2 regions of the Planococcus sp. TJ-302 genome follow, and region 1 is predicted to be linked to the other one. Evidence: riboswitches for the same ligand, from Rfam matches in the RefSeq annotation. Region 1 holds a riboswitch; the other holds the start of a gene.
The links. Region 1 has a riboswitch for FMN ahead of AC4EHB_RS03635 (ECF transporter S component). Riboswitches for the same ligand answer to the same signal wherever they lie in the genome.

Region 1 (4,213 bases):
AAAGGCACTTCCTTCATCTTTTTATTGCCGCTGAAAAAAATGTAACTTTATGTTGAGGAGAACGACTAATCTACGAACGGGGGGAGTATATGAACGACTCCGTTTTCCATCGCCTATACGACGAATACCATCAAGATGTATTCCAGTTTCTCGTCTACTTGGTGAAAAACAGGCATTTATCCGAAGACTTGATGCACGAGGTTTATATTCGGGTGTTCAGGGCCTATGACCGTTTTGAGGGCAAGAGCTCTGAAAAGACCTGGCTTTTTTCCATTGCCAAAAACGTGGCGATCGACCATTTCCGAAAAACGGCGGTCAGGAAAAAGCATTCGACGGATTTTTTCGATTGGGAAACGCAGCAGCTGGTTTCAAAAGAACGCATTCCTGAAGAAGTAGCCCAACTGAATGAGGACAAAATCCTTCTCTATACGATGCTTGATGAGTGCACAGGCGATCAGAAAATGGTCATCATCATGCGTTTTTTCCAAGATTTATCGATTGCTGAAACGGCAGATGTGCTTGGGTGGACAGAAGGCAAAGTCAAAACCACCCAACATCGCGCCATTAAATCGTTGCGTGAAAAAATAAGCGCAAAGGAAGGGGGAGCAATGAATGCCGAATAACAGATGGGACGATGACCACATCGAAAATTTGTTGCGGGATTTCCCCACAATCCGGGATGACCGGACGAAAGAAGAAGTTTACAGCCGTCTGGATAAGAAAGAGGCGGTAAAAAAACAGCCTAAACGTTGGTTGCCGTTGCTTGTCGCCGCACTTGCTTTCATCACGATAGGATTTTTGGTGGCATCCATTTTAAATCAGAATGGCAGGGACAGTGCGTTCACACTGAACGAGCAAAATGCAGAAAGCACTGCTGATGAAGCACAAGACGCTTCTACCGAAGAAGCGGAATCAGTGGATTCGGCTGGAGAAGAGTCAAGCGGTGGCGCAAACAGCGATGGACAAGAACCTTCCGCGACAGAAGAGTCGGCTACGATATATCAAGATGAAAATCCACAATCTGCACGAACTGCAGTTTATGAAGAGGAGTTGGACGGCTTTACGCTGTTTACCATTGGCCTGACCCAAAACGCTATGGTTATTCCAGTTGGCTTTTTGATACCTGATTCCCAGATTGAAAACGATTTCGGCAATAAAGCACCGAATTCAATGGAGCTTTACAATAAATACGCCAGCCAAATTGATGAAAAAGCAATCGGTTTCAATGAATACCATCCGTACCTTGGAAAATTATTGATGGAAGGAAGCACAGTCAAGCATTTATTGCCTGCAGACCATCAATACGATTTAGCATCGGCAAGCTATGAAGTTTATATAGCATCGCTGCAGGAAACATTTACGGATGCCGATGAAATTCTCATTCAAAATGAAGACGGCACGCCGGCGAATTTCGAACAGATCGGACCGATGGAACCTGTAAAACCAGCGGTTGAAAACGTCGCATATTATGCCCATACCACTGATGGCGGCGAAACATTTATGGTGCCAGGCTATAGTATGCCGCATGCAACAGCAAAAGAAGCGGTTGAAGCACTAAAATCTTCACCGTCAGATTTGCACCAGAATACAATCCCTGAAACCGTTGACTACACGGTTACCGAGACAGACACGGCTATTACCATCGAATTCACAGCGGAATTCGATTTCGGGTCGCTTGAAGAGGCTGAGGGGGCACGCATGCTTGAAAGCTTAGCGCTGACAGCGAAAGCGTTCGACAAAACCGTACAGCTCGAGAACACGAAACAACAGGAATGGAGCGGCTTTGATTTGAGCCGTCCGCTTCCTGAACCGGTTGCTCCGAACGGTGCAGCGTGGAAAGTGAAATAAATTCTCCTTTTAATTACCCAAAGCCATTGCCCGGACATTCCGGGCAATGGCTTTTCGCATTTTCAATGGAATTGCCCTTCAAAAATTGCAAAAGTGGGCCACGCAGGCAAATGATTGAGCATTCCTGTTTACATTATGGCTTCTTTACACTAGAATTAGGAGGTAAAATAAAATATCGATTCATCTTCGGGGCAGGGTGAAAGTCCCTACCGGCGGTAATTGAACATTGTTCATAAGCCCGCGAGCCGTAAAAAGCAGGATTTGGTGAGATTCCAAAGCCGACAGTATAGTCTGGATGGGAGAAGGTGAAGGTGCGGACAGTGCTGCCTATAACTAGGCGATACGTTTCTTAAATGTGCCTTTTTCTCCCTTAAGCGCTAGCCGCTTAAGGGTTTTATTGTACGGCTGCATTGTCCAAGCCTTTCTTCTGGTGAATCACGACAAGGAGAGAGGAATATGAAGAACAAAAAATTGCAATCGATGATTGCGATCGGAATGTTGAGCAGTATTTCATTTATTTTAATGCTGTTTAACTTTCCGCTGCCAGCTTTACCTGCATTTTTAAAAGTGGATTTTAGTGATGTGCCGGCTTTGATTGCCGCAATCACAATGGGGCCAGTGGCCGGAATACTCGTTGCGTTTTTCAAAAACGTATTGGATTGGCTATTTGCGGGTAGCCCGACCGGAGTGCCTGTAGGGCATATGGCGAACTTTGCGACAAGCATTTTGTTCATCCTGCCGGTTTATGTTGTCTATCGAAAATTCTCATCTAAAAAAGGCATGGTATATGGCCTTGCTGCTGGTACGCTATCAATGGCGATCGGCATGAGTTTGTTGAACTATCTGGTGTTTCTGCCAATGTACACGTATTTCCTAAACATGCCTGCACAAACAGGCAACGTGCTTTTCGGCACGATTGTTCTTGGGATTCTGCCGTTCAACCTGATCAAAGGCTTGGCCTTGACCGCGGTTGTCCTGCTCATGTTCAGCAGCATGCACGTATGGATAGAAAAACAGCGGCGCTATTACCTGGCCCAATAAATAAAAAAAAGGCACCAAAGCGATTAAGCTTCGGTGCCTTTTTGATTTTTTAAAAACTTATAAAATAGATAGAGTAGCCGATATTCCGCAAAACAGCGTCGCTTGCCGCGGGCGAGCGCCAAGCCTCCTCAGCACGCTAGCGTGCTTGCGGGGTCTCGGCTGTCTCGCTTTCCCGCAGGCGTCGACGCTGTTATGCTCCATATCTGGGGCACAGCAATAAAGTACAGACTCGTATCTTTCATCTTCTTAATTAAAAGAAATCACTTACTACTAAGAAATACCTTTGAATGAAGCGGAAGGCGGCGACTGAAGCCAGGCCCGCGGAGAGCGTCCGCCTAGAGCGAAAAGAAAAGGTAATACCAATATAAAAAAACGCCGGAGCTTTTAAGCTTCGGCGCCGCCTTTTCAGGACTGGTCAATCTTCATATTTAAGGGCATCTCCGTCGAATGGTGCGTCTGCTACTTTGATGGAATCAGTCGGGCAGCCTTCGAACGCATCTTCCATGTCTTCTTCCAGTTCGTCTGGAACTTGGGAAGTCCCCATGTTATCATCTAGAATAACAAACGCTATTCCTTCATCATCATAATCGTAAACATCCGGTGCAGCAGCTCCGCAAGCGCCGCATGCGATACAAGTATCCTTATCGACAATGGTATACTTAGCCATATTAGTTTCCCTCTCCTTTATCTCCGAACAAGTTCATTTTTACTACCGTATTCATTCTAAAGGTGTTTGTTCAGTTTTTCAACAAAAAACCGTCAGGAGGGCGCCACTTGCTTTTTGAAGAACTTGTCATTTCAATAATGAAAGCCGTAAACCTCGAAAGAACCGTATCTTCACCCTTCCATTTGATCAAAGGGAAGAAGTCCGGACAGACGATTCAGGACATCGGCTATTACCGGCTTTATCCTTATTTTGCAGTGATGACGAAGTTGGATAAGAATGCGTATGATGATGTGATACAAAGCCTTTTTGCGCGTAATCTGCTGCGCACAAATGAGCAGGTCATCGATTTAACAGAAGCGGCTTTAGGCATGGAGATTCCAGCGAGCAAACTTAACGGCTGGAAATACCGAGGCAATGAACTCCTCTTTTTAAACCGCCTATCATTAATTGTCCAAACTTTGTCACATACCAGCCAGAACGAATACAGCTTTGATCCGGTGCTTAATGCAGTCGATTTGCAGGCGTGGGTGAAAGATTATCTGGTTCGCATCAATTACCGGGATCCGGAAACAGCCGGCCGCTTTAAAAAAGAACTGTACGATAGCCTTAACGTTGTAAATGTAGCGGAAGATAATAAAATGATGTTGATGCAGCGGC
Region 2 (4,213 bases), 1.1 Mb from region 1:
ATCATCGGCAAAGCCGAGTTTTTGGTTGGCTTCTACCGTGTCGTAGCCCTGCTCCTGCAATTCGTACGCTTTCAGTTTATTGATCAGGCCGATGCCGCGCCCTTCCTGCCTCATATACAGCAAAATTCCCGCTCCGGCGTCGTTTATCTGTTTAAGGGCAGCATGAAGCTGGTTGCCGCAATCGCATTTATGCGAACCGAAGACATCTCCCGTCAGACATTCCGAATGGACGCGCACAAGCACTGGACTTTCGGGATCGATTTCCCCTTTTACAAGCGCCACATGGTCTTGCCCGGTCAGCACTTCGGTATAGCCGACAGCGCGGAAATCACCGTATTCGGTAGGCAATTGAACTTCCACTTCGCGTTTGATCAATTTTTCGTTTTTTCGCTTATAGGCTATCAGGTCCTGGATAGTCAGAATGCCCATGCCCAGGCGCTTTGCCACTTCCTGCAAATCATCAACGCGTGCCATTGTACCGTCAGCGTTCATGATTTCGCAAATGACGCCAGCCGGTGTAGAGCCCGCCAATTTCGCCAGATCCACAGCTGCTTCCGTGTGGCCAGCCCGGCGCAGGACGCCGCCTTTTTTCGCAATCAGCGGGAAAATATGGCCAGGGCGCTTGAAGTCAGATGGCTTCGCAGCCGGATCAAGCAGGCCCATGATCGTGTGCGAACGTTCAAAAGCACTGATACCTGTCGTAGTTTCGCGGTGGTCAACGCTGATAGTGAAGGCGGTGCCATATTCGTCCGTGTTATTGTCGGTCATTAATCCGATTTTCAATCGTTTGGCGATTGATTCCTCAACAGGGACGCAGATCAATCCGCGCCCTTCAGTCGCCATCAAATTGACAATGTCAGGTGTAGCAAATTCTGCCAAGGCGATAAAATCACCTTCGTTTTCACGGTTTTCGTCATCGATGACAATAATCGCTTTGCCGTTTTTCAAATCATGGACAGCTTCTTCAACTGTATAAAACATTTTTTCCGCCTCCATTTAAAATCCATTTTCCGCGAGCCAGCTGCGGCTGATTTTCGATTCCGCCGTCTGAATGCGCTCTGTGTACTTCGCCAGCATATCGCATTCGATGTTGACGGGATCGCCAATTCCTTTAGCACCCAACAACGAATCTTCCTGCGTGGTGGGAATCAGTGAAATTGTTACGGTGTTATGGCCGAGCTCGAAGATTGTCAGTGACGTCCCATCTACTGCGATCGAACCCTTCATCATCATGTACTTCATGAGTTCGGGTTTGACTTCAATAGACTTTGTGACCGCATTCGCTTCTTTTTTAACTGAACGAATCACACCAACGCCATCAATATGGCCGCTGACAAAATGGCCGCCGAACCTGCCATTTGCAGGCATCGCACGTTCAAGGTTGACCTTCGACCCGCTTTTCAGCCCGTGAAGCGTAGAGGACTTGACCGTTTCTGGGATGACATCAACTGTAAAGGTGCTTTGTGCCAATGAAGACACAGTCAAGCAGACACCATTGATGGAGATGCTGTCTCCGCGTTTGGCGTCTTCAAGAACCAGCGAACACGAAATGGTCAGCTCCATTGCCTGGGGCTTTGACCGCACAGATGCTACGCGGCCCACTTCTTCCACAATTCCGGTGAACATTGAATCACGCTCCTTTGTAAAAGCCATAAAGCTCCGTTGCTGCGGTCCAATGACCGCATTAAATTATAGGTATTGCTAAAAGGGTTCTTTCCACCAAGGGGCAGTCGGGTGGTAAGGAAAGGAATTTCTATAGGGGATTTGCAAGCCGCATCAAAGGCACGCTGAATAAACTCTATTTCGTTGTCAGAAACGGAGTCGTGCCGTTAAAGAGCTAAAAAAGGGTACGACAAAAACAAGCGCTCAAATTCTTCTCCCATCCAGACTTTCACTGTCGGTGCCGGATTTTCACCAGCTCCACCGCCTTGAAAAACATGCAGCCATTATTTGGCTGGACATCTTTTCAAGATCGGGTCACGGACTTACAGTTCTCTGCTCACCGCCGGTAAGGAATTTCACCTTGCCCCGAAGAATTCGATTCGATTAATTGTCCATTTCATAGTAGCATAAAAAAGAGGAAACTTCGCAGATTTCTGATTTTGCGGATGACAGGGGGAGAAATTATGCCACATACACAAAAGGTCTTAGGGCTGCAAGTCGATGAAGAAACGAGATGCGCTCATTGGCATTCGGAAATTGACCGGATCGCCATTAAGTTTTATTGCTGTGGACTTTATTACGCATGCTTTGAATGCCATAAAGAAGCCGGATGCGGAAAAGCAACAGTCTGGCCAAAAGAGCAATTTGATGAAAAAGCGGTGTTGTGCGGATCCTGCGGCCATCAATTGGCCATCCGGGAATACCTAGACTGCGCGTCGGTGTGCCCGTCATGCGACAGTCGCTTCAATCCAGGCTGCAGCCTGCATAAGCATCTTTACTTTGAATAAGTGCTTCTTAGGCGGTCAAATAAAAAAAGAGCGTCAGCCGCTCTTTTCAACGGCTTTCACTCTTAAGCACATGACAATTTGTTCGCCTTTGGAGCGCATCAGGCGCCTCCCGGTATCTTCAAATCCGGCTCGTTGGTAGATGTGCTGAGCCGGCGTGTTGCGGGCATTGACTCCGAGCACCACTTCGTCAGCTTCCGGGAATTCCTGGCGGATAAAATCAGGCAGCGCATAAATTGAACCTGTCGCGATGCCTTGCCCTTGAAAAGCAGGATCCACAGAGTAGCCTCTCAGCAACAAGGTATGCGGGTTGTCGGAATAGGCTTTGCGGTCATCCGATTCATCGAGTTCAAAAAAGCCGGCCACTTGTCCACGCGCTTTGATAATGATGAAATGCTTCAGCGGATTTTCCGCGTCCCGCCGGATGATATCCTGTGGCAGACCGGTAAATTCGCGTTGCTCCGAAGGCAGGTCGTATTGAACGTCCACTTTCGGCGTGTAGCAATGCAATGTGACTTCTTTTTTCCTGATCACCGTAAACGCCTCCTGAATTGTTTATTAAAGCGCATCTTCCGCAATGATTACATGCTCTATACCAGCAGGGAGCCTTTTTAAGCCGGAACGCAGAAACTTCGGGTAAAGCTCGACTTGATCGATTTCACTAAGCGGCACCCATTCATATGTCAGGCGCTCGCCTTCAGGTCCGAAGAACGGGCCTTCGCGGTAATGATTTGCGCCGTCCACAGGCTCTACTTCATAATAGAAACCGATCTCATGGTATTTCTTAGCATTATAAGTAAAAAAGTTTTCTGTCACCCACAGCAATCGGCTGGCGGACATAGTCGCGCCCAGCTCTTCTTCCATTTCCCTCGCAAGACAGCTTTTCGAGTCCTCAAGCATTTCCGCCCGTCCGCCGGGAAGCGCCCAATACGATTCTTTTGTCTGCTTGTGCAGCAAAATATGGCCGTTCTCAATCCATACAGCGGCCACGCGGTAGTTGAAAACCTGTGTTTCCATTTTAAACGATGTATCCAAATGGGCACCTCCTCATTCTTTTTCTAGCGTTACCGCTACCACTTCCGGCAGGTTGAAGACTCTAACCGGAAAGCCGCTATTGCCAAGCCCTCGGCTCAAAACGAGCTGTGTGCCCTCTTTGCGGAAAATCCCCTTGGTCATTGTCGGAAACCATCCTTGTCCAGGAGCAATCAAGCCGCCAAGGCCAGGTATGCGAACCTGTCCACCATGGGCATGTCCGGCGAACACCATATCAATGCCCTGTTCCACGTAAATACTGAACATTTCCGGACGATGCGCCAATAGCAAAGTGAAATTGTCCGTCAATTCCGTTTCAGCTAATGCATCGTGTGTAAATTCCTCTTCTGTCAAATCGACATTGAACAAGGGGTCGTTGATGCCGGCAATCTGGACGGTTTCCCCGCCTTCTTCCCACTGCACCTTGTCATTCATGAGCACTGTGACGCCCCGCTCTTCCAGCGCCGCTGTAATCTCATCGATTTTATTGACCGCTACTTCATGATTGCCCAGCACAAAATAAACTTCGCTCATTTCTACCAATGCATCGACCAGCGTCAAACTGGTTTCCAAATCGTAGCGGTTGCTGTCAACCAAATCCCCTGTCAGGAAAATGACATCTGGATCGGCAGCTTCTACTTTTTCAATCAATGATGATTGCGCTGTACCAAAATTCGCATTGTGGAGATCCGATACCTGGATAACCCTTTTGCCGTCAAAAGCAGCGGGCAACT

Region 2: another riboswitch for FMN. It lies ahead of ribE (riboflavin synthase); the one in region 1 lies ahead of AC4EHB_RS03635 (ECF transporter S component).

Annotation. Positions count from the first base shown of each region.
Region 1 covers NZ_JBZDOI010000001.1:702,657-706,869, reverse strand. Annotated here, with positions in the region: gene AC4EHB_RS03650 (ATP-binding protein) at 1-45, shown strand, start outside; gene sigX (RNA polymerase sigma factor SigX) at 90-623, shown strand; gene AC4EHB_RS03640 (GerMN domain-containing protein) at 613-1,848, shown strand; FMN riboswitch at 2,027-2,159, shown strand; gene AC4EHB_RS03635 (ECF transporter S component) at 2,305-2,889, shown strand; gene AC4EHB_RS03630 (ferredoxin) at 3,305-3,556, opposite strand; gene AC4EHB_RS03625 (YpbB family protein) at 3,664-4,213, shown strand, end outside.
Region 2 covers NZ_JBZDOI010000001.1:1,789,196-1,793,408, forward strand. Annotated here, with positions in the region: gene AC4EHB_RS08735 (bifunctional 3,4-dihydroxy-2-butanone-4-phosphate synthase/GTP cyclohydrolase II) at 1-981, opposite strand, end outside; gene ribE (riboflavin synthase) at 997-1,626, opposite strand; FMN riboswitch at 1,868-2,040, opposite strand; gene AC4EHB_RS08745 (CHY zinc finger protein) at 2,127-2,450, shown strand; gene AC4EHB_RS08750 (GNAT family N-acetyltransferase) at 2,484-2,981, opposite strand; gene AC4EHB_RS08755 (NUDIX hydrolase) at 3,006-3,482, opposite strand; gene AC4EHB_RS08760 (metallophosphoesterase) at 3,495-4,213, opposite strand, start outside.